2 regions of the Companilactobacillus bobalius genome follow, and region 1 is predicted to be linked to the other one. Evidence: riboswitches for the same ligand, from Rfam matches in the RefSeq annotation. Region 1 holds a riboswitch; the other holds the start of a gene.
The links. Region 1 has a riboswitch for tetrahydrofolate ahead of LKACC16343_RS00265 (folate family ECF transporter S component). Riboswitches for the same ligand answer to the same signal wherever they lie in the genome.
Positions count from the first base shown of each region.

Region 1 (15,429 bases):
TGTCCAATTGCGGGCAACACAGAAACGAATAATTTCACTAGTAATAATACAAATAACAATAGCCGTAAAGATACCACCCGATCCAAGATCGGCTGGATCAATAGTCAACTTATTGTTCAACATTGCCAACAAGAATGCAACAGTAGGAATAACCGTCCCTGTCATTGTATCCAATTTATTGGCCTTAGCTGATTGATAACTAATTCCCATAGCCACGATTAAAGCTAAAATACCAAAAGTAACTGTAACGGCAGCATTCAAATAACCTGATATAGGCTTAATAAAGTCGGCCCACCAAGTAAATGGTAAGTTAGCGACAATCATAAAAATACTTCCAAAAATAGTGAATGGAATTGTAATAATCATTCCATCACGAAGAACAACCATATACTTCAGATTTCCAAATTTTGCTAAAGCTGGCAAAAATTTATTTTGGAATCCAGAAATAATACTTTTCATAAGTAACCCTCCTAGTTAGTTTTTTCATTAAAAGAACTAACTAGAATGTAACCGTTTTCTAAAGAAACGTCAAGTCCTTCTCAATAAATCTATTCGAAAAATTTGTAAATAAAAAAGACTAATATTTCAGTATCAGTCTTTTTCATCAATCACCAACCGTAGGTATAGTTCTATTTTTGAATTGTAAATTAGCATCTGGAAGTTCTAATATCTTTCTAGTTATCATCGAACATCCTCCTAATAAGCTATTACTGCCTACATTATCGGAGACCTCAATGTTAATTTCATGATCTATCACTTCTGACAATTTTTTTTCAACATACTTCATTGTTTCAGGAATGGCTTGTAATACTCGAGAGTTGATAACTACTTTTTCGGGATCAAATAACAAAAAGATATTTTGCAAAATTATAATTATACTAGTTTCAAAATTTTTCAGAACTTCTTGTACAATCTCATCACCCAAATCATACCAACGACGAATGTCAGCAATAACCACTGAAGTCTGTTTTAAATCCTGAATTTGCTTAAAAACAGCTTGATCGGAACCAACATCTTCTAATGGCAATGGACTTTTATTTCCCAAACCGTAATACTTGGCAAAACCGATTTCCCCAGCCCGACTGTTTCTTCCTGAATAAAGTTGACCATTAATAATTGAGCCAACTCCAATTTGATCAGACAAACTAAGCGCTACGGCATCCTGAATTGAAGTACCTGAAAAATCTTTTATTGCTAAAGCTGCTAGATTAGCTTCATTTTCTAGTAATACTGGTACGTTAAATCTACTTTGTAAAATTTGAACCAAATCATACTGGACCAAATCACGATTCATGGCTTTGACGATACGATTATCCTTAACTACTCCATATACCGCTACAGAAATCCCCATTAAATCAGCATTATCAATTGTAGATAATTTGATAGCTTGATACAACGCCAACAGTTGTTTAGAAGCATCTTTGCCATCAATAGGAAATTCTTGATAATTCACAATACTTCCGTCTAGCCAATTTGTCATACAACTAATCGTAGTCTGATTAATTTTTGTATTTATAGTATACCCAGCTTGAGCATTAAAATTGGTCAAAACCGGCTTGCGCCCACCACTACGAGTACTGTTTCCCTGACCAATATCATATACTAAATTATCATTGGCTAACTTAGTAAAAATGTTATAGACCGTAGATTTAGTCAGACCCAATTTCTTTGCTACATCAGCTCGAGAAGTTGGTGTCCGATTAAATACTTCACGCAATACATTCAGTTCATTTATCCTTCTAATAGTTAATCTATTCATAAATATTCCTTCTCAACGGCTTTAATATAAACAATTTAATAATCCTAGTTACATACTACATATGTATAGACCAGTCAGCAACTATTAGTAATAAAAAGACAGATTCATCCTTTAAACGAATCTGCCAATATAATTTTATTCCAAATTAAACAAAGCCTGATTATCAATTAAATCTTTTGGTATAATCTTTTCATTCTCATGTAAATATACCTTTACTTTGCCTTTAACGCCAATAGTTGACACTTTAATTTGTTGACCATCTCTTTGAACTCTAATGGAAGCTGTCTCTAATCCTTTAGAACTGACAATATTAGTTGAAACTGTTCCATTCTTAATTTGATATAAGTGAATATCGACGTCTTTTGCATAATCGTATTCAGCATGAATAGCTTTTTCATTACGCACCAAAATAGTATTTTCACGTACCAACACTGGCAAACTTAATTCATCAAATATTTCATTTAGCCATTCTCCTGATTTAGGCGATTGATAAACTTTATTATTCAACAAACTAGTCCATTTACCACCTGGTAAATAGAAATGTGCCTTTCCTTGGTCATTAAAAATGGGTGCAACTAAAATTTGGGAACCAAACATATATTGCGTAGCTAAGTCCGAAACGTTAGGATCATCCCCAAATTCCAAAAACATCGGTCTCATCAAGGGATTACCAAATTTGGCATCATAAGCAGCCTGTGTATAAAGATATGGCATCAACGATAATTTCAAGTTTACATAGCGTTTGGTGTTCTCAACAGCCTCTTGATCAAAGTTCCATGGCACACGATAAACATTACTGCCGTGGTATCGACTATGAGATGATAATAACCCAAATTGAGTCCAGCGTTTATATAGATCCGGTGTTGGTCTATCATCCCCGTCTTCAAACTCTCCAATATCATGGCTCCAGAATCCAAAACCAGATACTAAGAATGATAAGCCACCACGTAATGTATCTCGCATCGAATTGTAGTTAGATAGACAATCTCCACCCCAATGAACGGGATATGATTGTGAACCTGCTGTCGCTGAACGAGCAAAAACAACAGCCTCTTTCTTGCCCTTAACTTCAGCAATGATATCATAAACAGCCTGATTATACTGTAAAGTATAGTAATTATGTTCTTGTTGTGGATTGGATCCATCGTAAAATTTGACGTCATCAACAGGTATACGCTCACCAAAATCCGTTTTGAAACAATCTACGCCGATATCCAATAATTTTTTTAATTTATCTTGATACCATTTTTTAGCGGCTGGATTAGTGAAATCAACGAATCCATTACCAGCTTGCCACAAATCCCATTGCCAGACATCGCCATTTTGACGTTTGATCAAGTAGCCCTTTTCCTTAGCCTCTTTAAATAAAGGCGACTTCTGAGCAATATAAGGATTTAACCATACACATACTTTTATGCCACGCTCATGAATTTTTCTTAGCAAACCCTCAGGATCTGGGAATTGTTCCTTATCCCAAGCTAAAGTACACCACTCAAATCCTTTCTGCCAGAAACAATCAAAGTGAAAGACATCTAAAGGAATATTGTGCTTCTTCATTCCATCAATAAATTTAAGAACGGTTTTTTCACTATAATCCGTTGTAAATGAAGTACTCAACCAGAGACCAAACGACCATGCTGGTGGCAGATTAATTTTTCCAGTTAATTGAGTATAACGATGCAATACTTCCTTAGGTGTTGGCCCATAAATCACATAATATTGTAGAGACTGACCTTCAGTACTAAATTGCACGCGATCAACATTTTCTGATGCTACTTCAAATGAAACTCTTTGAGGTTCATCCACAAAAATACCATAGCCTTTACTGCTCAAGTAAAACGGAATATTTTTATAAGCTTGTTCACTACCAGTTCCACCATCTTGGTTCCAAGTATCTATCGACTGACCATTCTTAACGAAATTGCCAAATCTTTCTCCTAAACCATAAATTTTTTCTTCAATATCCATTGATAGCTGTTCACGCATGAAACTTTGTTTCTTATCACGATTGTATATGACCCCTTGAGCCTTTTGGACTGATTCAGTGATCAAATGACTATCGGCAGTAAATTTCATCAGAAAATCATCTTTTAACGGTAATGAGACCTTTAAATCACCGCTTTCTAGAGAGGCCATTTTATCCTTCACTTGAATGTCTACTTTGGGATTTAAATTATTGATTTTGAAACTAGGACCATGATCTTCAGAATCAAAATGTTCTAATTTTACGCCAATAACATTTTCTATAGGGGAATTCAGAGTTATAGTTGTTGCTCCTAAATTGAGTTGGTCACCCCTACTTAGAACTCTTTTAAAGGGTGCAAAAACTTTTAGATTATTCCCTTCTTTTTGTGCATCATAAGCTTCCATTGGTGAATCAATCTGATACTCTTCACGATTCATCCAATAACCATTTGTAAATTTCACTATTTACAGCCTCCTATCAAGACAATTTTAGTTAGTTTTTTTAAACAAAAAACTAACGATAACGCTTACATTATACACATGTATAACTCATTAATTCAATTCCTTAATCAAAAAAACTCACAAAATACAATATTTGTGAGTTTTGATATTTAAAATTTTTTAGAATTCATCTTTAAAGAATTTTTCCAAGAATACAGCAATACCATCTTTAGCATTTGTTTCTGTCACATAATTGGCCTGTTCTTTGATTGTACTTACACCATTACCCATGGCAACCGAATACTTAGCTTGTTGCATCATTCCTAAATCATTCATTCCATCACCAAAGACAAAAGTATGATCTGCATCAATACGTTGTTCCCACTGAACTTGTTGAATAGCAGTGGCCTTATCGGTCTTTAAAGGAATCATTTCAATATTGTCAGGACCTGATGATGATAGACGCAACTTCTTGCTGTCAGCTAATTTAGCTTTAGCTTGATTCAATTCATCCATATCCCCACGACTTAAAACAACTCCATTAGTGATTTTATCGGCCACCTGGCGTAATTCCTCTAGATTTTCGATTTCCTTATAACCAAAGGCCTCATCAAAGTTACCAGCATTCTGTGCAATGAAGTGCGGAATTTTTTCAGTGAAGTAAGCTGTCTCAGGTGTAAACAACATCATTGGCAACTTATTGACTTGCGTTATTTGATAAGCCAATTCAACCGTTTTACTGCCTAGCAAAGTCACTTCACGACCATTAATACCATCGAAAACAGCCCCATTGGAAGTAATCAAGCCAACTTCAGGATTCAACAAATTCTGAGTGATCTTAGCTAATTCATACATTCTTCCCGTAGCAATATAAAATTTAACATCATGCTTTTGCAAACGCTCAATTGTGGCTTTGGTACGAACTGAAATATGTTTATGGTCACTTGATAAGAGCGTTCCATCTAAATCCATAAATACTAAATATTTTGACATTTTAAAGTCCTCGTCTGCTTTATAAATAATTACATATTCTATTGTAGCAGACTATTGAAAACGTTTACCTGATTTTGCTGATTATTCTAATTTTAAATCGTCTTGACTAACCATTGTATCAATATTCAATTCATGAATTGAATATTCAGCCGAAATTTTTGATAACTGTTGACTAATATTTACCTTCTCCATAGTTGATTTATTCTGAAAAATATCAATTATCACCCAATGATCAGAATCAATATTACTTACAAAGCTGGCTATGGTATTTTGAGAGATGCTCTTTAAAACTTCTAACTTGCTATAATCTGTAGTTATCTCAAGTAACCGAGCAAAATACGGATTTTCATCTTTAATCTCTAACACTTGATCATTCGCATGAAGTGTCTCTAAGTTCAATTTGTGAATCTTCTTAGATTGAACCACCTTTTGAGCAAATTTGGCATAACGTTGAAATTGTGGTGAAGCGGCATGAATTTGATAACTTGCTTCATCTTGATACATTTCAAAAATATAATTAACACTACCAGCCTCATCTTCGTGTGTAGCACACATCATCAAAGTACCTGCTTCATTTCTGTGAGAAGTTATTAGATTATTCATCCCTTCTGCTAGAAAATCCTGTCTGTTCTTAGGATCAATGGTTAATTTGTACAAACTGAAAATTGGTTTCTTTAGTAATTTCACAATTATCTACCTCACTATTTTTTTAAGCTGGGTAATTTCTTGATTACTTTAGCAGGAACGCCACCCACAACACAATTATCAGGTATATCACTTACAACTACAGCTCCAGCACCAACAATCACGTTATTGCCAATATGAACGCCACCGATAATCGTCACATTACCGCCGATCCAAACATCATTACCAACTGAAATGGGTTCTGTGTGGGTAATCAAATAATGGCTACCATCCTCATGAACACCAAAACGATGATTGGCATCAATTGAATGTTCACCACAGTAAAATTTAGTATCCGGAGCCACAATGACACGATCACCCAAAGTAATTAAATTGGAATCTTGAAAGTAACAGTTACCATTGATAAAATTATCGTCGCCAAAAATGATATGTGAACCATAGATAGCACCGAATTGACCATTAATTGTTAAATTAGTTCCAACGTGTTTGAACAATGATTTCATTGTCTCATTTCTTTCTTTGACATCAGTTTGAGTATTGATCTCTTGAATCATTTTTTTACCACGTACAATCATCTGCTGTAATTCGGAATCTCGATAATCATACTCTTGTCCTGCTAATAATTTTTCATGTTCTGTCATCATAAGTTATCCCCTAACATCTCTTATTTTTTTAGCTGGTGACCCAACTACAACACTATTTGGAGCCACATCCTTAGTCACTACTGAAGCTGCTCCAACAATTGAGTTCTCTCCAATCGTCACTCCAGGAAGTACTGTGACACCAGTTCCCAACCAAACGTTCCTTTCAATATGAATTGACTTGGTAATCAAAGTTCTTCTTTCTGCAGGAGCCTCACCATGATTCACTGTAATTAGACTCACTCTCGGACCCAACTTAGCACCCTCATCAATCCAGATACCACCTAAATCCATGAAGAAACAATCTTTATTGATAAAGACATTCCCTTTAACAAAAGTATGACAGCCTAAATCAGCATTGAACGGTGCTTTAATATCACTAGTACTAGGAACTTGATAACCAAACAAGCGACTGAACAGTTCCCGACGTTCATCAATTGTATGATTTTGATAATTAATCTCATTAATTATCTGTGTATTCTTCTCTACCGTTTGATCAACCAATTTAAAATCAGCCTCGTTATAATCCAGAACTCCACCCTTTAAAGCTTTATCTAACGCATCCATTTTCTTACCTCTTTATCCTTAGGATAAGGGTAGGACGGGTATTCGTCTAATACTTATCTTGTATTTAGACAAATTCATTTTTTGAATAACAAAAAAGATTGAGACATAATTTGAATAATTACATCTCAATCTCTTATTTGATTTGTGAACGTACTTCTGATGAAAAATATAGCGAACCTGCGATTAAAAGTAACTCATTAGATTTCAAATTATCTTTTAACTCTCGATAAGCTTTACGCCAATCTGCACTTAACTTTATCCGTGGTTGCCAAGCTTTGAAATCTTCTAATCTCAAGGCTCTTTTATCATCAAAAGTGGTCAAAGTAATTTCAACATTAGGTATCTGTAATAACTCTTCCAGCATTGTTCCAATATCCTTGGTAACAATGGCCGAAAATAGTATTCTTACATGATAATCCTGATAGTCACTCAAAAGATTCTCTTTTAACCGTTTAATAGCGTGAGGATTATGGGCCCCATCCATAATTACTAATGGTTTTGAACTAATAATCTCCATTCGAGCCGGCCATCTGGTTTGCAATAAACTGTGCATAATTTGTTCTTTATCAAATGATAAATCATGCTTCTGCATATAGAGATAATACATCTCTAATGCCACAGCTGCATTTTCAACTTGTTGATGACCTATAAGTGGCGTTTCTAAGTTTTTCAATTTTATATCATGATTACGAAAATCAAATTTTTCAAACTGCTGTTCAACAAATCCCCGATAATCCGTTTGATAATCCCGTTCCCAAACATACACCGTTGAATTCTTCTTAAGTGCTTGAGTCTTAATGACTTTCAGAGCAGCTTCAGAAACATTTCCAACGACCAATGGCGTATTTTCTTTGATGATACCGGCCTTCTGATAAGCAATTTTCTCAATTGTATCCCCTAAAAAAGCAGTATGATCTAATCCAATCGTCGTAATGGCGATCAATTCTGGTTCAATAACATTTGTACTATCTAGCAGGCCACCCATACCCACTTCAATAATCGCTAAATCCACTCGTCCTTTAAAATAGTAAAATGCTAACCCAGTAAGAATTTCAAATTCAGTTATACCATAAAATTTCTTTTGATTATCCATTTGTTCAACTAACGGTTTAATCTGATTACCCAGTTTAACTAAATCAGAATTGCCAATTTCTTGTCCGTTGATCTCCACTTGTTCAGCAAAATCCTTTATGAATGGCGAATTAAAAGTACCCACCCTTAGGCCATCAGCACGTAATAAATTAGCCAAATAGCGTGTTGTCGATCCTTTTCCATTAGTACCTGCAACATGAATCGTTGGATAGGTTCGTTCAGGATTACCGAGTAGACGTAATAATTCAGTAATACGTTCTAATCCTGGACAACTGCCAAAATAACCTCGTGAAATAATCCATTCAATAACTTCTGAACCTGTTGTAAACATTTTTACCCCTTTGCCATGTAACGACTAGCAAGCATTTTTAGTGGCAGTGCCTTGCCAAAGAACATGATTGAGCCTGTTTGAATAAAGAGCATAGCAACTGCTTTGATAATTCTAGGAATCCAAAGTCCCATATTAAAGAATGGTACATGATACATGATCGATAACCATAGTGGTGTTAAGAATAAACTAATAATAATAGTATTTAGTAAAACGCAGATGAAAGTATTTTTTAAAGTAATTTCTTTTTTGTAGAAGAAAAGTCCGTATAACACACCTGAAATAAGCGCATTTAATGTAAAACCAATGAAGAAGCCGGCTTTACCAAAAAGCGTTGTTCCGACAACGTCAGCTACTACTGATGAAATTCCGGCCCAGAGTGGACCAAAAAACATTCCTAAAATGGCTTGTGGTATAAATTCAAATGAAATACGTAGAAATTGTGTTTGAATACTTAAAAAATTAGTTAAGACAATCATCATTGCCACTAAAAGACCCATTGTTGAAATTGCATAAATACTGTTTTTCTTGTTCATTTTGAGCATCTCCTCTTAGAGCTGCTACATATCTTTTATGCAGCGAATGCGAGAATAAAACCGCGAATTTACTTCTTCGTTCAAAAGCACATTCCGTCTTTTTGACACTTAACGCTTTATTCTCTACTCTGTTATCCTTTTATTTTTAAATCGTGGTATTACTATTATTTTCCTCCTTATTCATTTAACTTTTTTAATATAACGTCCAATAGCGAACACGGTCAATAGATTTTATGTATATAGTTCGTATAACACGTATCCATAAATATAAAAAAAATCGGTACAAAAATTCTAATTTCAGAATTTTCATATCGATTATTTTTCACTAAAATTTAAAATGTTAAATTCGTTAACATATTCATTTGAACTAAATGACACGGCAATATTAATGAATACAGTCTCTAATCTAATTTTCGGTATTTATACTTATTAGTATAGGCTACTTTTTTATCCTTACTTAAAACAATATCTCCAAAGCCTGGATGATGAATAGCATCTGGCAACGTCTGTAATTCCATTGCCAAACAACTATAATCATATTTTGCTGCCTTTTGAGCATCTTCAGGATTAGCGGTAAAAATAACCATACCATTACGATCCGTATACAAATCAACGGCACGTTTATCAGATTTGATTGTAGCAGCATGTCCATCAACGACAAAGGTATCGTCGTATTCATGCTTATCTAATAAGGACAATTGATCCAATCCTTTACCAATAGTCTTAAATTGCTTGAAATCATAAGGTCCTTCAGTTGGCAAATATTGTCCTGTAGGAATCTTACCATCATCAACTTCTAGGAATTTATCAGAATTTATTTGTAACTGTTGCTGACTGATATTTTCGTCATCAACATCGAAATAGACGTGACAAGTTGGATTGAACAAAGTATCGTGATCCGTATTTGCTCCATAAGTAACGTAAACTTCATCATCATCAGTCAACATATAAATAACATTGACCTCAAGTTTTCCGGGAAAGCCATCCTCGCCTCTTACAGTATGACTAAACATCACGGCCTTATTAGAAATTTGTCGGCTGGAGAAGTTTTGATACTGAAGTCCATGACTACCGCCATGTAAAAAGTTTTCACCTTCGTTTTGTTCCATTTGATAACTCGCATCATTAATCTTAAAGGTGGCATCTTTAATTCTTCCGGCTACACGTCCAATTGTTTTACCAACTTGATAAGGTGTTTTAATGTAGTCCTCCAAATTATCAAAATGCTCAATCAATGAATGTTTTTTACCATCCTCAACGACTTCAAAATTTTGCCAAGTCGCAGCATAGCTCATAATACTAATACTTGTTTGATTTTTATTAGTAATTTTATAGAGGTAAACCGGTTCAGAATCAATTTCCCCAAAAATTGTTTTTGAAACGCCCATTTTATTACCCCTCTTTTTAGTTCATTGCCTTCTTAATATTTGCTAATGTTACTTGTGACGTATCAGTGAAGTTAATATCGGCTTCATTTAAGATTCCCGGATCACCAATACCAACAGATGTTTCATGAGCACCATTAACCGATTTAATACCTGAAACAGCATCTTCAAGTCCGATACATTCTTCAGGCTTCAAGTTCAATACTTCGGCACCACGAACATAAATTTCTGGATCTGGCTTTCCATTCTTCAAAGTACTTGGATCAACTCTGGCATCAAAGTATTTTTCCAAATCCAAAGCTTGCAATACCTTAGGCGAATTCTTAGAAGACGAGGCTAATGAAATTAAGTAATTATTAGCACTTAAATCTTCAATAAATTCTTTCATACCAGGGAGAATATCCTTATCAGTCAATCCCTTTAAAAGATTCAAATAATTATCATTTTTTTCAGTAGCATACTTAACTTTTTCATCTTCAGTGTAATCGTTTTCTTTACCACCAGACTTTAAAATCAAGTTAAGTGAATCCATTCTACCAACACCCTTTAGTTGGTTAGCTAAATCCTCAGTCCATGTAACGCCCAATTTATCTGCTAATTGATGCCATGCTTTTGCATGATAGACTGATGTATTAGCGATTACACCATCTAAATCGAAGATGAAACCTTTAATTTGTTCAAATTTTACCATATCGCGTTATTAACTCCTTTGATAAAAAGATGTCTGAAATAACTTCCAGGCATCTTAAGTTTACAATTATTTTAGCATTAGTGGTTTATCGTTGACTTGAATTTGAAGTGGATCACCAGATACCAACTTGAATTCTGATCCATTTTCCTTGACGGCTACTTCGATGACACGACCTCTGAATACTTGTCTGAATGAGTAACTATTCCATTTCTTAGGTAAAAATGGCTTATAACTCAAAGTACCATCATCGTGAACACGCATGCCCGCAAATCCTTGAACCATGGCTAACCAGCCACCTGTCATTGAAGTAATATGCAAACCATCTGCAGTATCATTATTATAATTGTCTAAGTCTAGTCTAGCTGTTCTCTCATATAATGCAACCGCTTTCTGGTCATAATGTAAATCTGCGGCCAAAACAGAGTGAATTGCTGGTGAAAGACTTGATTCATGAACTGTTAATGGTTCATAGAAATCAAAGTTACGTTTCTTCTCGCGTTCTGAGAAATCATCAATAAAGTCCCAAATACCTTGAAGAACATCACCTTGCTTGATATATGGTGAACGTAGGATTTTGTCCCATGACCAATGTTGGTTGATTGGTAATTGATCACTTGGAATTGAGCTGACTGGTTCAATATCTTTGTCCAAGAAACCATCATGTTGAACAAAAATTCCAAGATCTTCATCATATGGCAAATACATTTTGTCTACAATATCTTGCCATTGATCCATTTCTTCTTTAGAAACATTCAACTTTTCAAATTGATCTTTACTTACTTCACCAAGGATTTGAAGTGTATACTTCAGAGTCCAGCGAGCCAAGAAATTTGTGTACCAGTTGTTGTCAACGTTATTTTCATATTCATCTGGTCCAGTAACACCATGAATCATATATTGTTCGTTACGTTTGCTGTAATGAACACGGTCAGCCCAGAAACGTGACATTTCAGTCAACATCTTGCTACCTTCATGAAGAACAAATGACTTATCACCTGTATAACGAGTGTAGTTATAAATAGCAAAAGCAATATCGCCGTTACGGTGGATTTCTTCAAAAGTGATTTCCCACTCGTTGTGACATTCAATACCGTTGAAAGTAACCATTGGATATAACGCACCTTTTAGTCCTTGTCTCTGGGCATTGATATAGGCACCCTTTAATTGGTTATAACGATACATTAATAGATTACGTGATACTTCTGGTTGAGAAACTCCTAGATAAACTGGAATACAGAATGCTTCGGTATCCCAATATGTAGCCCCACCATATTTTTCACCAGTGAAACCTTTTGGTCCAATGTTCAAACGTGAATCTTCACCAGAATATGTTGTGAATAGTCCAAAGAGATTGAAACGCATACCTTGTTGGGCATCAGTGTCCCCATCAATCTTAATATCAGATTGATTCCAACGATTATTCCAAACATTTTCATGTGCACTTAACAAGTCTTCATAGGAAACACCACTAACTTTAGCAGCAATACCCTCCATAGCATCTCTTAAGTCATCAATTGTTTCGTAATCACGTGATGTAACTACAGCAACACGTTTCTCAATTGTACCAACTTCATGAGCCTTCAAATCAGCTACGAAAGTCTTACTAGTTTCCAATTTATCGACTGTTTGATCGACTTCTTTAAGTCCAGTTACATAACCAACTTGCATACCTGATGTGAATCTTGGTGTACCAAAATCATTTGGCTTTGTTTTAGCAATGATACTGTTATCAGTAATTTCCAAAACTTCCCAGAAGTGTTCATCATAGTTAGCATCTTCATTCTTTACGTTAGCATCCAATGAAGAAATAACTTTAACTTCAACAGAATCATCTGACAAGTTTTCAAAGCTGACCTTTTGAACAGATAGTTCTTTTTGAGCAACACTTAAAAATCTTTCAAAATTGAATTTGACTTTAACGCCATCTTTTTCAACGATAAATGAACGCTTCAAAACGGCATTTTTCATATCAAGATCAAGTGTAAAGTCACTGATTTTATCAGTGTATAAATCCAATTTAGAACCGTTGATTAAAAAGTTCATCTTAATGAAATTAACGGCATTGATAACTTTACCAAAGTATTCTGGGTAGCCATTCTTCCACCAGCCAACACGAGTCTTATCAGGATACCATACACCAGCTAGATAGCTACCAGGAAGACTGTCGCCTGAGTAATCTTCTTCAAAATTACCACGCATTCCCATGTAACCATTACCTAAACTAGTTAAACTTTCTTGTAATCGTTTATTTTCCTTATCCAATTTGTGTGTGACTACATTCCAAGGAGCCACTTCAAATATTCTTTTCATAATCAAACCCACCATATATAAATTTATCTTTTAATTAATTTTTTCCATTACTACAACATCGTATGGCTGTAAGGTCATATTCTTGTTCAATTCAATTTCTTCATTATTAGTATTAGTTAACTTAACTTGCCATTTATTTTTGACGATCTTATTTGGCATCGTAACTTCATGTTCGTTTTGACTGAGATTACTGATGACAAGATATTCTTGTTTATCATCCTGTCTTATGTAGGAAAAGATGTCTGGATCATTATCAAGAATCAATTCAAATGTTCCATCGACAAACACTGGTTGACTCTTCCTTAAAGCAATCAATTGTTTGTAGAAGTTCAAAACTGAATCTGCATCGTTAGCTTCATCGGCCTGATTGATCGTATGATAGTTCTCATTGATTGCTAACCAAGGCTTGCTATCTGAGAAACCAGCATTGGCTTTATTAACCCATTGCATTGGTGTCCGAGCATTGTCACGTGACCAATGAGAAATGATCTTCATCGCTTCTTTTGGTGTATGTCCCTCGGCAATCTTTTGATCAACACGATCCTTTGTATCATCGTCATCCATTTGTTCAGGTTTGGTAAATGGGAAATTTGTCATCCCCAATTCCTGACCCTGATAAATAAATGGTGTTCCTCTCAACAACATGTAGGTTGCAGCGATGGCCTTAGCTGAATGTTTAGTTTCATTTCCCAAAACGGTATTGAATCTTGGATTATCGTGATTTTCAACATATAGAGCATTCCAACCACCATCAGCTAAGTCACGTTGCCATCTGGCTAGAACTTTCTTGAAGCCTAAAGGATTAATACGTTGTTCACCAGGTTTTCCTTCTTGAACATTCTGCTCAAGTTCAAAAATCATATTGATATAGCCTGAACGGTTAGGATCAGTCCAATTAATCGCTTTACGACTTGTAACCCCACTGGCTTCACCAACCGTCATAACGTTGTATTCATTGAAAATGTCACGTAATTCGGTCATGTATTTATCAATGCCTTTGACATTCATAAATGGTGCCCATGGATTATCTTTGATCTTGAAATCCCATGGTTCTTTTTGTATATGACTAATGGCATCCATTCTAAAACCATCAATACCTAAGTCAAGCCACCAACGAATCATCTTATAAATATCTTCACGTACTTTCGGATTCTTCCAATTCAAATCTGGTTGTTGAGCTGCAAAAACATGGAAATATGCTTGTTCAGTCTTAGGATCATAGGTCCAAGCTGAATGACCAGAGAAACTCTTCCAATCATTTGGCATTTTACCCGGCGTTGCATCGGCCCACAAGTAATAGTCACGATATGGATTATCCTTGCTCTTTTGCGATTCAATAAACCATGGATGCTGATCCGAGGTGTGATTAACAACTAAGTCGAGAATAACCTTAATGCCCATTTCATGAGCCTTAGTTAATAATTCTTTAAAATCATCCATCGTTCCAAATTCAGGTTCGATACTTTCATAATCAGAAATATCATAACCATTATCGACATTAGGTGACTTATAAATTGGATTGACCCAAATAAAATTAACACCCAAGTCCTTTAAATAAGGAAGTTTTTCAATGATTCCGCGGATATCACCGATACCGTCATTGTTGGAATCCTTAAAACTACGAGGATAGACCTGGTAGCCTACGGCATTTTTCCACCATGTTTGATCTGCCATTTTAGACCACTACTTTCACTGCAAATGATTCCCAAGGCTTTAATTCTAAGTCAGAAACATCGGTAATCTTATGATCGTAATTTTGAATAATTGTTTCACCAACATTAACATCTGCTAACTGTAGCTTATGTCTGTTATTAGAGAAGTTGTTGACAATCAACCATGTTTCACCTTGATACTCTCTTTCAAAGGCAAAAATTTCATCTTGTGTATCGAGTAATTTGAAATCACCCCATATCATGATTGGATTGTCTTTTCTCAACTGAATCAATTTCTTGTAAGTATAGAAGAGTGAATTCTTATCAGCTAAAGCAGCTTTAACATTGATTGACTTGTAATTAGGATTTACTCCTAACCATGGAGTTCCTGTTGTAAAGCCGGCATGTTCTGTTTCATCCCATT
Region 1 is NZ_MYFM01000001.1:46,878-62,306, reverse strand. It holds gene LKACC16343_RS00305 (PTS sugar transporter subunit IIC) at 1-459, opposite strand, end outside; gene LKACC16343_RS00300 (ROK family transcriptional regulator) at 605-1,759, opposite strand; gene yicI (alpha-xylosidase) at 1,895-4,186, opposite strand; gene LKACC16343_RS00290 (Cof-type HAD-IIB family hydrolase) at 4,346-5,158, opposite strand; gene LKACC16343_RS00285 (putative quinol monooxygenase) at 5,240-5,845, opposite strand; gene LKACC16343_RS00280 (maltose acetyltransferase domain-containing protein) at 5,860-6,447, opposite strand; gene LKACC16343_RS00275 (LbetaH domain-containing protein) at 6,451-7,011, opposite strand; gene LKACC16343_RS00270 (bifunctional folylpolyglutamate synthase/dihydrofolate synthase) at 7,145-8,434, opposite strand; gene LKACC16343_RS00265 (folate family ECF transporter S component) at 8,437-8,976, opposite strand; THF riboswitch at 9,006-9,100, opposite strand; gene LKACC16343_RS00260 (aldose epimerase family protein) at 9,369-10,355, opposite strand; gene pgmB (beta-phosphoglucomutase) at 10,372-11,043, opposite strand; gene LKACC16343_RS00250 (glycoside hydrolase family 65 protein) at 11,110-13,353, opposite strand; gene LKACC16343_RS00245 (glycoside hydrolase family 13 protein) at 13,384-15,027, opposite strand; gene LKACC16343_RS00240 (glycoside hydrolase family 13 protein) at 15,029-15,429, opposite strand, start outside.

Region 2 (15,429 bases), on a different contig from region 1:
CTGTCCTATCACTCAGTGAAATACCGATAAAAGCTACGACACCAGTCTCATTAACCAATGACAAATAGAGCGCATTCTTATTACCAATTTCCATTTCAACGATATCAATTGGCCATGGTACCGGAATTGGATAAATTGTTTCTTGAATTCGCATATATTCAATCGAATCATCTGGAATAGCCTTTCTTAAGGTAAATTCCTGTCCATCGATCGTAACTAATTGTTTTTCAAAATCAAATTTTTCCTTCTTATTATTAGATAAGATATTTTTAAACTTCTTCAACATAGGAAACATTTTTGTCTTCCTTATTACCTTTAGCGTACCAATCATGTTCCGCCTGAGTTAAACGCAAGTATGTCGGGATAAAATTATCAATATCCTTAACAGCTCTAGTTGTCTCTGCAATTTTAGCCAACTTGCCAGCATCTGGCAATGAATCTTCACTCATAACTATTGTTGCTTCAGGAAATTGTTTTTGAATTAATTCTTGTAATCTAGGCGTAGCGTTAATGAACTCCAATTCATTAGGCTCATATTGTTTTAATGTTTCAAATAGATTGGCCATTGAAGTGTGATGATCCGCAACAACAGTTAATAATCTGCCATCACGATTTGTTACATAAACACCAGCAAAAGCATTATCATTTCTGGCATCCATTAAAGGAACCAAGAGATGTTTTTTGTCACCATTTGCAGCTAAGAGTTTCAAACTAGAAACTCCTACTAATTTTTTATTTAAAGTATCAGCTAAAGTTTTAGCTACTGTCACAGCAATTCTTACACCTGTGTAGGAACCTGGACCTTTGGCAACAGCAATCAAGTCGATATCAGCCATTGTAAGCCCTGCTTCTTGCAACCCATTTTGAATATCAGGTAGTAAGGAAACACTGTGCGTTTTCTTCTCAGTTGACTCTATGTGTGCTAAAACTTTGCCATCCACAACTACTGCAACGGATAACGGTTTATTTGATGTATCAAATGCTAATATTTTCATTACGTTTATCCCTCATTCTTAATAGAATTATTTTAACACATAATTTTAAACAAAAAAAAATCGACCTATCGGTCGATTCTATTAAATTTCGAATTATCTATCCATCTCAATACGATGAAAAGAAGACCAGTTTGATAAACCAAACTAAATGCCTCTTTCGCAATCCTTGGTACTAACAACGTCAGATAAGGTACATTGGTCATCATGTGAATCCACAAAGTATTAAGTCCAGTATTAACAATTACCGTAATCAATAAGACCGTGATAAATGTTCTTAAAACTGTAACCTTGTGATTGTGTAACATGTAACCATAAATCACTCCAGATACTAAAGCAGTTAAAGTGAAACCTAAGAAGAAACTGCCTCCCGTTGCCATAATCGTATGACTGATAATATCTGCTAAAACATTAGCAATTCCAGCCTTTACGGGACCAAAGTAATATCCCAACAATCCAACAGCAATGAAGCTAAACCCTACCTGCATCATGTTGCTACCAATCGACAACTTTGACAATACCATTTGCAATGCTATTAACAAAGCCATCCACGTAATTCCTTGAACACTAACGACTTTCGTTCTACTGTTCATAATCGACATCTCCCAACGGAGCTGCCACAGAATATAAAAGAGACATATATAAAGTGGCGAATGCGGAAACAAGATCGCGAGAAAATCTCTTCGTCCGATGTTCACATTCCGTTCCATCGGCACTTAACGCCTTGAATCCTACCCCAAATATTTTTGAATACTTAAATATGGTAGCACAATAAAATAACTATACAAGTAATTGGTTTTTGGATAAGGTTTTGCTAAGGATGTCGCCCTCCGCAACAAGCACTATTGCTCTGGAACACGGAACTATATAATAAAAATCATTTTCTCGTCAATATTAAAATCCGCAAAATAAAAAATCAGAACACTATCTAATCCGGAGCAAGAATTGGGAATGCGTTCAGCTATGAAATTATTGTTATCGGCTTTGCCGATTACAATAAGGCCGACTTCGGAGATCCATTATTTTGCACGAAGTGTAAAATGATTAGCTCCGAATCGCGCCCATAGCGTTCCAATGCATTCCCAATCCTTGTGGAGGATGGCATCAAATGCTAACTAAACTAAAGAACCACTATCCCTATTTATCTTCCCATCCTAATTGAGCAATAACATTCAAAGTATCACCATTCTTTATCCAATGAGTTGATGTGTGGTTTTCTGAATCTACTTTAGCGAATGACAATGGTTCGCTTTCCAAATTAAGTTCTTTTTCATACTTAATGTCCATACTCTTCAAATGATGACTGGCAATATAATCTGTATCTAATGTATCTACCATCCAATCAAAATAGTAAGAGTTATTAACATGTTTATTAACATCGATATTATAGTAACCAATATGTTGTGGTTGTTTGAAATCATAATCTTCTGGCACACGTAAACGAGCAAATCTCTGAATTCGATTAACTTCTTCAGCACCAAATTTATTTTCCAAACGATCTGCAGCACTAACAATCTTACGCTCTTTAATGTCGATCAAAACAAAAGCACTTTGGGCTTTAACCATGACATTGCCGTCCATATCTTCAATCCAGAAATCACGATAGAAAAAGTACTTATTGTAGCTTGTTGCTTGTGTAGTAACTTTTAATTTCTGGCCTAAACGTGGCATCTGATTGATATCCATATGATATTGAACAACTACCCATCCTAAGCCATTGTTCATAACCATCTCTGTACTATCAGCATCAGCTTGGTGTAATTGTTTTTCGGAAGTTAGTAACATAATGTCGATCAAAGCTGATAAACGAATATCACCTGTAAAATTGGCAAAATAATATGGTACTTCTACTTCCATTGAATATGTTTCTCTATCTGTCACTATTCTTCTTCTCCAATTCCATGATAAAGGTTATACACAGTTTGTTTCTTCAAACCGTTGTCGGCGGCTACTTCTTTGATAGCCTTATTAGGTTTCTTACCATGGTCAATCAAGTTATCCACCGCTGCTACTAAGTCAGCATCTGAACTAACTTCTGTCTGATCAGCTGGTTTTCCTGCAATTATTAAGACATACTCACCTTTAGGATCGTTTTCTTCATAATATTGAGCCACATCTTGTAAACTACCACGCAAAAAAGCTTCATGTATTTTAGTTAATTCACGGGCCAAAGTTATCCGGCGCTCTGGACCAAATTTAGCAATCAAATCTTGGATTGTCTTCTTTACTCGATATGGTGACTCATAAACAATCGTTGTTTCACTACGATTAGCTAAATCTACTAAAGCTTCAGTTCTTTCTCTTCCTTTACGAGGCAAAAAGCCAAAGAAATAAAATGGCTGTGGTTCTATACCAGAAGCTATTAGCGCCGTTATTGAAGCTGTCGCACCTGGTAGTGGGACTACCGGAATTTCTTCCTTAATGGCAGCTTTAACTAGTTCCTTGCCCGGATCACTGATTGATGGAGCTCCAGCATCACTAACTTGAGCAATTTTGAGACCAGAATTCATTTTTTCAATTAATTCAGGAATTCTTTGAGCAGTATTATGCTCATGAAAACTTATTAATTCTGTCGGTATTTCAAAATGATTTAATAAATTTTTAGTATTACGCGTATCCTCAGCTGCTACTAAATCTGCTTCCTTTAAAGTGTTAACAGCTCGAAAAGTCATGTCTTCTAAATTACCAATGGGCGTTGGCACTAAAAAAAGGCAGCCCTTCGAATTATCAACAAAACTCCTTTGTTCCTTCATTCAAATAGCTCCCCTTACTTAAATCTTTTTAACTTTTTTATTCTTTTTCCAGTTAGTTCCGTACAAAACATTCATGCAGAAAAGACATTCCTCGTCATTATCGCGGTGTGAACCGTAATATTGTTGGCAAACATGGAATCCTTTGCGATATAGCTTTTCCAAATTCAATCGCGAACCAGATAACGTGTTACCATTAAAATCCTTTTCCTCGTAGCCAACCTTTTCTAAATGTTTGCGAAGATTTTGGTTTTCCAACTTAATCTCTTCGTTTTTTTCCAAAGTATCGGATAGTTCCTCTTTTAGCAAAGAAACCTTTTTACTTATATCATTTAGTTGATTTGTGATTGTTTCAAATTCATCATATAAATCTTTCTCTGCCATGATTTCACCTACTAATCCACAAATTTTAATGACAAATCTTCTAAAATTGCTTGAAACGATACATTACTTTTCCACATCTGTTCGGCTGTGAATAAGTCATCAGACATCTTTACAATTTTTTTGATCCCTTTATTTGAGAGTAAATCTTGCGTCGTTAATGTTGATTTTTCTAAATTGTACCTAATTGATAATATATCACTAAACATTTGATTCAACATGTCGAAAACCAAATGTTGCTGATTTTTATTCTCTACTAAAGGCATGATATCAGTCTGAATGTCGATAAAACTATTTATTTTTTGTTTATTGATTTCTTTTAACCAATTCGTAATTGCGGTTAATAACGATTGGTACTTATCAGCTGTAATACTTTCCAAATATTTAATATCGGTGACTTTCAAGGCATTTTCAGCTTGTTCTTTTTTGAATCCTTCGTTGATTAAACTTTCGATTTCTTCTTCATTACTCTTATTCGACAAATGAAAAATCTGTACACGTGATTGAATCGTTGGTAAAAGTTGTTTTGCAGAATCAGCCAATAAAATAATCATCAGATTACCTTCTGGTTCTTCAATTGTTTTTAACAAGTTATTACTAGCTGCGTTCGTCATCTTCTCAGCTTCATCGATAATCAAGATTCGTCTTTTTCCTTGTGTCGCCGTCATATTAGCTTCTTTTTTAAAGAATTTAATATCATCGACACCAATACTCTGCTTCTCAGTTTCCACTTCCAAAACATCGGGGTTATCCCCAAGGGCAATTGTACGACATTTTTGACAAGTCTGATCAGGGGCGCCATCTTGAAGATTCTCACAGAATTGACTCTGGGCTAACCAAATAGCCATCTGCTGTCTAACTTTGGAAGAAGCACTATCGATTAAATACGCATGTGACAACATATTAGAAGAAATAATTTTTTGAAATTCTTGAACAACTTTAGGCTGCTCAGTTTGTAAACTCTCCATTTTTAGAATCTCACAAATTTATCAACTGGCAAAATGAAGCAAGTAGCACCGCCAACTTGTACTTCAATAGGCTCGGACAAACTCGAAGCTGCTTCTGGCATTAAAAATGTTGGTGTAACGTATTGAGAACGTGTGTGACAATTCTTCTTGATAATTGCTAAGACATCATCAACCTTCTCTTCTTCAACACCAATAATAAAGGTACAATTACCAGCTTTCAAGAAACCACCAGTAGATGGTAATTGGGTAGCTCTAAAGCCGCCCTTAACAAGCTTTTCTTGTAGTTGTTGACTATCTTTGTCTTGAATGATGGCTAAAATTAATTTCATTGTTATTCTCCTTTAGTAAAAATATTAGGAAATCTTTGCACAATAATTTCAACAGCATCCTGAACCACTTTATCAGGTGCTTGGGCTGCATCAACAGTCTTGATACGTTCAGTATTATCTTTGACAATCTCTTTGTAAGAATCATAGACACGCTCGTGGAAACTCATAGCAGCCTTCTCCAAACGATCCATTTGTCCGGCATGATCTTTCTTGATTCGAGCTAATCCTACATCGGGAGTCACGTCAAAGTAAATTGTTAAATCTGGTAAGTGCCCTTCAATCGCAAAATTGTTAATATCAGCGACTTCTTTAGTACCGATTTGACGGCCTCCGCCTTGATAAGCAATTGAACTGTCAACAAATCTATCACTCAACATAATTTTACCCTCAGATAAGGTTGGTAAAATTACATCGATTAAATGTTGACGTCTAGCTGCTGCATATAATAGTGCTTCTGTTCTGGCATCCATCTCTTCATCATGAATATCCAAAATGATTTTTCTGATTTTTTCAGAAATTTGACTACCACCGGGTTCCCTAGATAAGACAATCTCCTTATCGGTTTTGGCCTGCAATAGTGGCATAATTTTTTTCAGAGCTGTCGTCTTACCAGCCCCATCTGGTCCTTCAAACGAAATAAATATTCCTGACATATAATCTCTCCTAGATGATTACTACTATTTTACTTGAAATTGGAAATAAATGAAACTTCCTAAGATATTATTCTAAGAGATTAAGTATGACGTCCTCCACAACAAGCTCGATTGGTCTGGACCGAATCCTATTCTATTTAATCATCTGTTTTTCTAATATTTAAAGTAAAAAAATAACAGTATCTATTCAGAAACTCCATACGTATATTTTATACGCACTAACGGAATTCTAAATAAATACTGTTTTTTATTTTAAGTTAACTAAAACACTATCTAGTCTGGAGGAAAAATTGGAAATACCTTCAGCCATGAGATCATTGTTAATGGCTTTGCCATTTACAATGAGGCCGATCTTGGAGATCCATTATTTTACACAAAGTGTAAAATAATTAGCTTCAAGTCGCGCCCATGGCGTTCCAAGGTATTCCCAATTTTTATGGAAGACGGAAATTAAGCACAATCCGCCTTAACTAATTACCAGTGTTTTTCAGCACGACTAGGTTGCTTCAAAAATGTATCCTCGTCTCCGAAAATAATATTTGTTGTAGCCTTAGCTTTAGCTTTTCTTCTTCTTGCTTCTAGATACAAGAATTGATACTTCAACTGATCAAGTTTTAACCTGATTCTTGTCGTATCATCGATATCAACCGAATTGTTCATCATTCTTTGTGTATTACCAATTCTTTGTTGAATCTGATGAATATTATCTAAGAGGCGATCATCTTCCATTTTCTGGACAGATATTTTTTTTCTACCAAACATGTTAAATCTCCCTGCGACCTAGAACCGCACTCTTCAAAGTCATTTCATCCGCGTATTCAATATCAGATCCAACAGCTAATCCATGTGCTAATCTAGTTACTTTTATTCCTGCTGGCTTAACTAATTTGGCTAAATATTGAGCAGTTGCTTCTCCTTCTGGCGTCGCATTAGTTGCAATAATTAATTCTTTAACATTCTGATTAGTCTTTAAGCGATTCAGCAACAACTTAATATTCAAATCTTCTGGGCCAACTCCATCGACTGGCGATAAGACCCCTCCTAGAACGTGATACAAGCCATTATAACCATTCATATCATCCAAAGACATAATATCTTTAGCTTGTTCAACGACTAAAATAACTGACTGATCACGACTCTTATCACTACATATATTACAAATATCCTCAGTAGTAATATTTCCACAAATTTTACAACTCTTCAAATCTGTCTTTGCGGAAATTAAATTATCAGCAAACTCTTGCACTTGGTCTTTGTCCATTCCAAGTGTAAAGAATGCCATTCTGGTTGCAGTTTTGCGACCAATTCCTGGTAACATCATATAACTATCAATTAATTTTGATATTGGTTCTGGATATTTCATTACATCAACCCGTTTGTGTATTTACCTAATTTAGCTTCTTTATCATTATCAACGGCTTCGAAGGCATTATTCAAAGCATCGATCAACATATCTTGCAAAGTGTCTGGATCATCTGGATCAATGATCTTTTCACTGATTGTCATATCAGCAATCTTCTTATCACCAGTTACTTTAACTGTGACAAAATCATCAACTGACTTACCTGTATATTCTGTTTTGTTAAGTTCTTCAGTTGTTGCTTGAACTTCTTTTTGCATCTTTTGGGCTTGGCGCATAATGTTGGCCATGTTGCCACCCATTCCACCCATATTTGGCATACCTTTACTCATAAATAATTCCTCCTAGTCATTTTTTATATCAACTATATCGTCACCAAATAATTTTACAGCTTCATCAACGGTGGGATCAGTTTTCTTTTTTGGTTCTTGCTTTGATTCTACATTGCCTTGATTGTTTAAATCAATATTATTATTAATATATTCTTTGCGAATCTTTGGCCAATCAGCTTTAGGAACTAAAACAATTTGAGAATCCTTCTTCATCAAACGACTAACATTGTTTTCTAATTCCTTTAAAAACTCTGAATCATCTTGAGCCTGTTCAAACCACATCTCATAATCAAAAGCTACTACAACACCTTCTGACGATGCAGCCACAGGTTCTGCGACTTTCATCATAGCACGTTGAGTTATGGAAAGCATACTCATTAGGTCAGGCCAAATTTCTTTAGCAGCCATTAGATCTTTTTTAGTTGCACTACCCAAAACTTTATAGATAGCTGTCTTGTTCAAACGAGCATTCGTATTAGCCCGACGACGAGTTTTCTTAGGTTCTGCTTTCTTGACCACAGTCCCTGTCGAAAGGTCTTTTACTTCATTTTGTAAATGTGAAACTTCATCTCTCAACTTATCTAATTCAGCACTGCCAACCTGATTATCATTAGTCTCACTGGTTGCTGCCGGCGCTGCACTCTGTTGAGCAATTTTTGGTTCACTGATTTTAACGGTCAAAATTTCCATATAAATATCAGTTTGATTCGAGTTTTTCAAATTCTTTTGCGTTGCACTGACTTGATCAACAATATAAAACAGACGTGAATTATCAAATTTATCTGAGATAGCCAATAATTCATCGGTCATTACTGACTTATCCATCTTACTAGACAAATCCGAATCAGAATTATACAAAATAAGATTTCGACAAACGCGAATAATCATTTCTGTAAAACGTAACGCTGAACGTCCACTAGCTAAAATCTGATACAAATTAGTTAAAGCTTCGGCTGGATTATTTTCAGCGATAGCTGTCATATAGGAAACAATCTGTTCATTACTCAAAGCACCCGTTACTTCTTGGGCGTTCTTCAAGGTTAATTCATCATCACCATATGACAAAGCCTGATCCAAAATACTCAAAGCATCACGCATTCCACCTTCAGCGGAAGCAGCGATAATGTTCAAAGCTTCTTCATCATATTTGATATTCTTATCATTTAAAATAAATTCCATTCGTTTCAAAATATCCTGACGTGAAATACGACGGAAATTGAAACTCTGTGTTCTAGAAATAATTGTTGCAGGAATCTTTTGTGGTTCAGTTGTAGCCAAAATGAACATGACATTAGCCGGTGGTTCTTCCAAAGTCTTCAATAAAGCATTGAAGGCACCTTGTGAAAGCATATGAACTTCATCGATAATGTAAACTTTAAACTTGGCTTCGGTTGGTGCGTATTTTACTTTGTCTCTAATATCACGGATCTCTTCAACACCATTGTTTGAAGCCGCATCAATTTCAATTACATCATTCAAACGGTTTTCATTTGCAGCTTTGCAAATTTCACATTCATTGCACGGTTCGCCATCATGTGGATTAAGGCAATTCACCGCTTTGGCTAAAATTTTGGCACAAGATGTTTTACCAGTACCACGTGGACCACTGAACAAATAAGCATGACTAGTCATCTGACTAGCAACCGCATTGCGCAGTGTCTGAGTAATAACATCTTGGCCGATTACATCAGAAAAAGTTTGGGGACGCCAAACTCGATAAAGTGCTTGATATGCCATTTTAACTCCTTTAAAAATCTAATATGTAAATTTTACCACAAGATTTTTGACAAATACTGCTTGGAAAAAAATTACATCATATTTCAAAATAGCCACAAAAAAACTCCTAACCAAATTGGTTAGGAGGCTTATATGCATAACAAAAGGCACATGACACACCCTGCTTAGTGCTGCTTCCTTCCGGATCTGACACAGTTCACAAGAGCATCATTGCCCTAAGGCCTTGCGGCAATAACTATCATACTATAAATAATAGTTTTTTTCTACTTTTTGCGGCGAATTTCTCTAAAGAAATTTCTTAAAAGATCCCCAGCTTCTTGTTCCTTAATACCACTGAGAACCTCTGGTTGATGATTATATCTAGTCTCCGCCAGTAAATTATTAATTGAACCAACTGATCCAGCCTTGGGATCACTAGCACCAAAAATAACCTCTTCAATACGGCTATTAATAATAGCACCGGCACACATTGGACATGGTTCCAAAGTCACAAATAAACTCGTGTGCTCCAAACGCCAACTACCTACTTTTGCACAGGCCGCTTCAATCGCAATAATCTCCGCGTGTTTAATAGCATTTTGAGTTTCCTCACGTTCATTTGAGCCTACTGAAATCACTTCACCAGTTTGATTATCAACGATAATACAACCAATCGGAACTTCTTTACGTTCACCGGCTTTTTTAGCTTCATCTAAAGCTAGATCCATGTAATTATTTATTTTTTCTTCTGAAAATATCATATTAATTGAGTAATTGAGTTACTTTCTTTTCCAAATATTCTGGAATTGCTGGTGATTTCAACTTTAACTGATCTCTTTGTTTTTGAATTGAGTCCAAAATTTCAACTAATTCTCTAACTTGACTATCAGATAAAGTCCCAACAAATTCCAGTAGTTTTTCGTTGCCATGTAGATATTTATCAACCAAGGACTCTAATTTCTTACGGTCTTGTTTGACAGCCTTATCTTTCATAAAATGATTCAATTTACGTACTGCAAAAAATGATCCCGCTGAAACGGCGGATAATATCGTCAAAATAATTAATTTCTTCTTCATATGTAAACGCCTCCAACACAAAATATACCATATTGAGCAAAAATTTAAATCAATTTACTTTTTAAAATATAATAACCTTTATCTCGAACAACAATTTCGACATTGCCAAAAGTCTTCTCCATCAACTTCTTAGCTGATGGTGCACCTTGCTTCTTTTGTAAAACGATCCAAAGCTCGCCACTATTTAACAAGTAGTTCTTAGACTCCTCCAAAATTGCGGTAACAACATTCTTACCCGCACGGACTGGTGGATTGGAAACAATCAACGCATATTTTTTATCGACATCTTTATAAACATCTGACTCAAAAATGTCCACGTTTTCGATACTATTGTTAGCGGCATTTTGTTTAGCTAGGTCTAAAGCTCTAAGATTGACGTCAACCATTGTAACTTGACGGGATTTTTGTTCTTTAGCCAGAGCTAAGCCAATAGGTCCATATCCACAACCAACATCCAAAATATTACCTTCAGGAATATTTTGAAAATCAATTGCTTCAATTAAAACTCTTGAACCATAATCAATCGTTTGACGTGAAAAAACTCCACTATCAGAAATAAATTTAAGATTATGGTTTCTAAGCGTAAAATCGAATTTCTTTAATTCGTGTTCTAGATCCGGTGTATTATCAAAATACTGATTAGCCATAATTTTCCCCTTTCTCTATTTGAGGGTAAAAAAAAATCCTCTTACGAGGATTAATTTTATCATTAAAGTGAATTACTTCAATGTAACTGTTGCACCAACAGCTTCTAGCTTTGTCTTCATTTCGTCAGCGTCAGCCTTAGCAACGCCTTCCTTGATAACCTTAGGAGCACCATCAACAAGGTCCTTTGAGTCCTTCAAGCCAAGTCCTGTGATACCACGAACTTCCTTGATAACCTTAACCTTTTCTTGACCTGCTTCTGTAAGTTCAACGTCGAATGAGTCCTTTTCTGCAGCAGCGTCGCCACCAGCAGCACCGGCAGCAGCAACTGGAGCAGCAGCCTTAACATCGAATTCTTCTTCGATAGCCTTAACAAGGTCGTTTAGTTCTAGAATTGAAGCTTCTTTTAAATCATCGATAATCTTTTGTGTATCTAAAGCCATTATTGTATCCTCCAAATATTATGAGTTTTTTTAGTTAATTATGCTTCTTGTCCAGCGTCTTCTTTATCTGCAACGGCCTTAACAACCATAGCAAAGTCACGAACAGGAGCTTGTAATACAGATACCAACATAGATAGCATGCCATCTCTGTCTGGTAATGTTGCAAGTTCTTGAATTTGGTCAAGAGTTGCGGCTTTACCTTCGATGATTCCACCCTTAATTTCAACGGCGTCAACATCTTTAGCAAATTTAGCAGCGATCTTAGCAGGTCCAACAGGATCTTCTTCAGAGTAAGCAATAGCTGTAGGTCCAACGAAGAACTTCTCTAGACCTTCAACACCAGCTTTTTCAGCTGCACGTCTCAAGATTGTATTCTTAACAACTTGCATAGTAGCATTTTGTTCACGTAATTCGGCACGCATTTCTGTTACTTGTTCAACAGTTAGACCTAAGTAGTCAACAACGATGACTGACTTTGCGCCTGTAAGTTGCTTAGCAATTTCATCAACTTGTGCTTGTTTTTGTGCTAATACTTCTTGCTTCATTATTACGTTTCACCTCCACAATTTTTTAGTTAATATCTACAAATTTCGGCTTAAAAAATAAAATCTCTGTGCCCAAGGGACACAGAGATTAAGTGAAATAATCTTCTGGCCTCGGCAGGATATTAAGACTTTCATCACCTGAGTCTTCGGTAGAAATCAACTATACTAATCTATCATTATTTTGGTTATTAGTCAACATTAAGCGTTAATTTTTAGACCAGGTCCAAATGTAGATGTCAAGTTAACACTTGTTACATAATTACCTTTAAGTGATGCAGGACGAGCTTTAACGATTGCACCATAAAATGCATCGAAGTTAGCTGCAATCTTGTCTGTATCAAATGAAAGCTTACCGATTGGTGCATGGATAAGACCATTTGAATCAACACGGTATGTAACTTGTCCGGCTTTAATATCATTAACAGCCTTTGTAACATCCATTGTAACTGTACCTGTCTTAGGGTTTGGCATCAAACCTTTAGGTCCAAGAACACGACCTAAACGACCAACTTTAGCCATCATAGGTGGTGTAGCAACGGCAACATCAAAGTCTAACCAGCCGTCTTGGATCTTTTCAACAAGGTCATCTGAACCAACAACATCAGCACCGGCTGCTTCAGCATCCTTTGCTTGTTGGCCTTCAGCGAAAACGATAACCTTTTGTGTCTTACCAGTACCATTAGGTAGTACTAGAGCGCCACGAATTTGTTGATCAGCTTGCTTAGGATCTACATCCAAATTAATTGCAACTTCAACAGTTGCGTCAAATTTAGCGTAGTTAACCTTCTTAAGTAAGTCAACAGCTTCTGTAGCAGAGTATTTCTTGTCTTTATCGACTTGTTTCATTGCTTCTAAATATTTTTTTCCATGCTTAGCCATGCTAAGTTCCTCCTTGCTTTGTGGTCTTTCGGAGAATCAAATTTTCTCCTCCCACTTGTTAAGAATGCTTTCACATCCCTGTAAACTGCTTAAATCTAGTCTTTTACTTTACTTCAAAGCCCATACTTCTTGCAGTACCAGCAACCATACGCATTGCAGATTCAACACTAGCAGCGTTTAGGTCTTTCATCTTGGTTTCAGCAATTTCGCGAACTTGGTCTTCAGTAACTGTGGCAACCTTATTTGTGTTAGGTTCGCCAGAGCCCTTTTCAACGCCAGCAGCTTTCTTCAATAGAACTGCAGCTGGTGGTGTCTTAGTAACGAAATCGAATGAACGGTCTTCATATACTGAGATAACAACAGGGATAATCATACCCTTTTGATCTTGTGTACGTGCATTGAAGTCCTTTGTAAAGGCAACAATGTTAATACCAGCTTGTCCTAAAGCAGGACCAACTGGAGGAGCTGGAGTAGCCTGTCCAGCAGGGATTTGTAATTTTACTACGTTAGCAACTTTTTTAGCCACGGTGCATACCTCCTTGTTCCGTGATGTGGTCATGATGAGAATCTAAATTTTCTCTCCCACATGTATGTGTCAAAAACATACCGTTTTATAGTAGCACGGTCTACTCGTCTTATCAATAACTATTTTTGTTTTTCAACTGATGTGAAGTCAACTTCTGCTGATGTCATACGACCGAACATATCAACGTCAACCTTAAGTTTTCTGTGTTCATCATCAATTTCAGTGATCTTACCTGTTGTGTCTGAGAAGGCACCATCAGTGATTTTAACTGTTTCACCAACTTCAAAGTCAGATGGTTGGTTTTGTGCGCTCATACCAAATTGACTTAGAATGTTATCAATTTCTTCAGGTAATAATGGTGCAGGTTTACTACCAGAACCGTGACTGCCGACAAATCCGGTAACACCCGGTGTATTACGAACGATGAACCATGATTCATCAGACATAACCATTTCTACTAAAACGTAGCCAGGGAAAGTTTTTTCCATTTCTTTCTTTTCTTTACCGTTTTTCATTTTTGTTTCTTCTTCTTCAGGAACAACTGCACGGAAAATATAATCTTCCATACCCATTGATTGGGCACGTGATTCTAGATTTTCCTTAACTTTATTTTCATATCCTGAATAGGTATGTAGAACATACCATTGTTTTTCGCCAGCTTCAGCCATAATTTCCTCCAAAATTCAAAATAAAAAAACTCCGAACCAAGTCGAAGTTTTTTCCGTTAATTCCATAATAGCAAATTTTTTGCGTACTTACAATCTATTTACCCATTACGAAATGTTGCAATAATGTAATTAGACCCCAATCAACTAATGCAAAGAAGATTGCATACATCAATGAAGTACCAATAACAGTCCATGTATCACGTCTATTTTCTTTGAATGTAGGCCAAACAACTAATTTCATTTCATCTTTGACGCTACCAAAAAATTTAAATAGTTTCATGTAATCCTCCAGAGTTATCTTGTTTCTTTATGTAGTGTATGTTTACCACAGTGCTTACAGAACTTTTTAACTTCTAGACGTTCTGTTCTATTTGGGTTCTCAGTAATTGTATAGTTACGTGAGCCACAAACAGTACAAGCAAGGGCGACTTTTCTTAATCCCATGTTTATCTCCAAAACTAATTTGTTTTAATCTTATTAATTGTAAACTCTGGAAGTTGTTTTGTCCATTGCAATCTCACATGACTATAGTTTCTGATTACGCTTTATCTTCTTTTTACAACGGTTAGCCGCCTGTATTATTTGTTTCATATTGCAGCGAGCTTCGATACAAGCATCGTGCATTGACACTTTTCCCAGCAAGAATTGAAAAGCCACTAACTCTATACGACTCATTTTAGTCATGATCTTTTCTAATTGATTAGATATATCGACACTATCACTGTCTTCAGCGACTTTATCATCAAATTTACCTTTACCAAGCAATTTGTCATATGATTCCGTTCCTTGATTAGCCTTACGTTTAATGGCATTTTCACGCCTAATTATATCTATTATATGATTTTGAAATTTTAATTTAAAAAAACTGCCGAATTTGGAGCCACTGTTGCCATCGAATAATTTACAAGTTTGATAACAGACTAAAAAGGCCTCTTGATACCAATCATTACGATCATAGCCATCAATAAAATATTTAATATACATATTATCAATCATTGGCCGATATCTTCTGACCAACCTATCTAGTGCTGCTGAGTCATCCTTTTCTTTAATCAATTCAATCCATTGGTTTTCTTGTTCGACTTTCATTTTACTTTTTACGAATAATAATTTTGTAATTTAAAAATACCATCCACCATAAGTAAATTTAAGCGAACACTTGTTT
Region 2 is NZ_MYFM01000002.1:333,771-349,199, reverse strand. It holds gene rimI (ribosomal protein S18-alanine N-acetyltransferase) at 1-295, opposite strand, end outside; gene tsaB (tRNA (adenosine(37)-N6)-threonylcarbamoyltransferase complex dimerization subunit type 1 TsaB) at 270-995, opposite strand; gene LKACC16343_RS04815 (folate family ECF transporter S component) at 1,061-1,585, opposite strand; THF riboswitch at 1,638-1,733, opposite strand; gene LKACC16343_RS04810 (acyl-[acyl-carrier-protein] thioesterase) at 2,130-2,873, opposite strand; gene rsmI (16S rRNA (cytidine(1402)-2'-O)-methyltransferase) at 2,873-3,745, opposite strand; gene LKACC16343_RS04800 (DNA replication initiation control protein YabA) at 3,764-4,126, opposite strand; gene LKACC16343_RS04795 (DNA polymerase III subunit delta') at 4,138-5,091, opposite strand; gene LKACC16343_RS04790 (cyclic-di-AMP receptor) at 5,094-5,420, opposite strand; gene tmk (dTMP kinase) at 5,423-6,073, opposite strand; gene LKACC16343_RS04780 (YaaL family protein) at 6,548-6,835, opposite strand; gene recR (recombination mediator RecR) at 6,837-7,436, opposite strand; gene LKACC16343_RS04770 (YbaB/EbfC family nucleoid-associated protein) at 7,436-7,744, opposite strand; gene dnaX (DNA polymerase III subunit gamma/tau) at 7,778-9,502, opposite strand; RNA gene ffs (signal recognition particle sRNA small type) at 9,629-9,729, opposite strand; gene LKACC16343_RS04755 (nucleoside deaminase) at 9,766-10,242, opposite strand; gene LKACC16343_RS04750 (hypothetical protein) at 10,244-10,558, opposite strand; gene LKACC16343_RS04745 (class I SAM-dependent methyltransferase) at 10,603-11,205, opposite strand; gene rplL (50S ribosomal protein L7/L12) at 11,278-11,646, opposite strand; gene rplJ (50S ribosomal protein L10) at 11,685-12,191, opposite strand; ribosomal protein L10 leader region at 12,240-12,359, opposite strand; gene rplA (50S ribosomal protein L1) at 12,390-13,070, opposite strand; gene rplK (50S ribosomal protein L11) at 13,174-13,596, opposite strand; gene nusG (transcription termination/antitermination protein NusG) at 13,716-14,264, opposite strand; gene secE (preprotein translocase subunit SecE) at 14,359-14,544, opposite strand; gene rpmG (50S ribosomal protein L33) at 14,559-14,708, opposite strand; gene LKACC16343_RS04705 (sigma-70 family RNA polymerase sigma factor) at 14,790-15,353, opposite strand.
Region 2: it holds a riboswitch for tetrahydrofolate, as region 1 does, so the genes downstream of both, LKACC16343_RS04815 (folate family ECF transporter S component) here and LKACC16343_RS00265 (folate family ECF transporter S component) in region 1, are expected to answer to the same signal.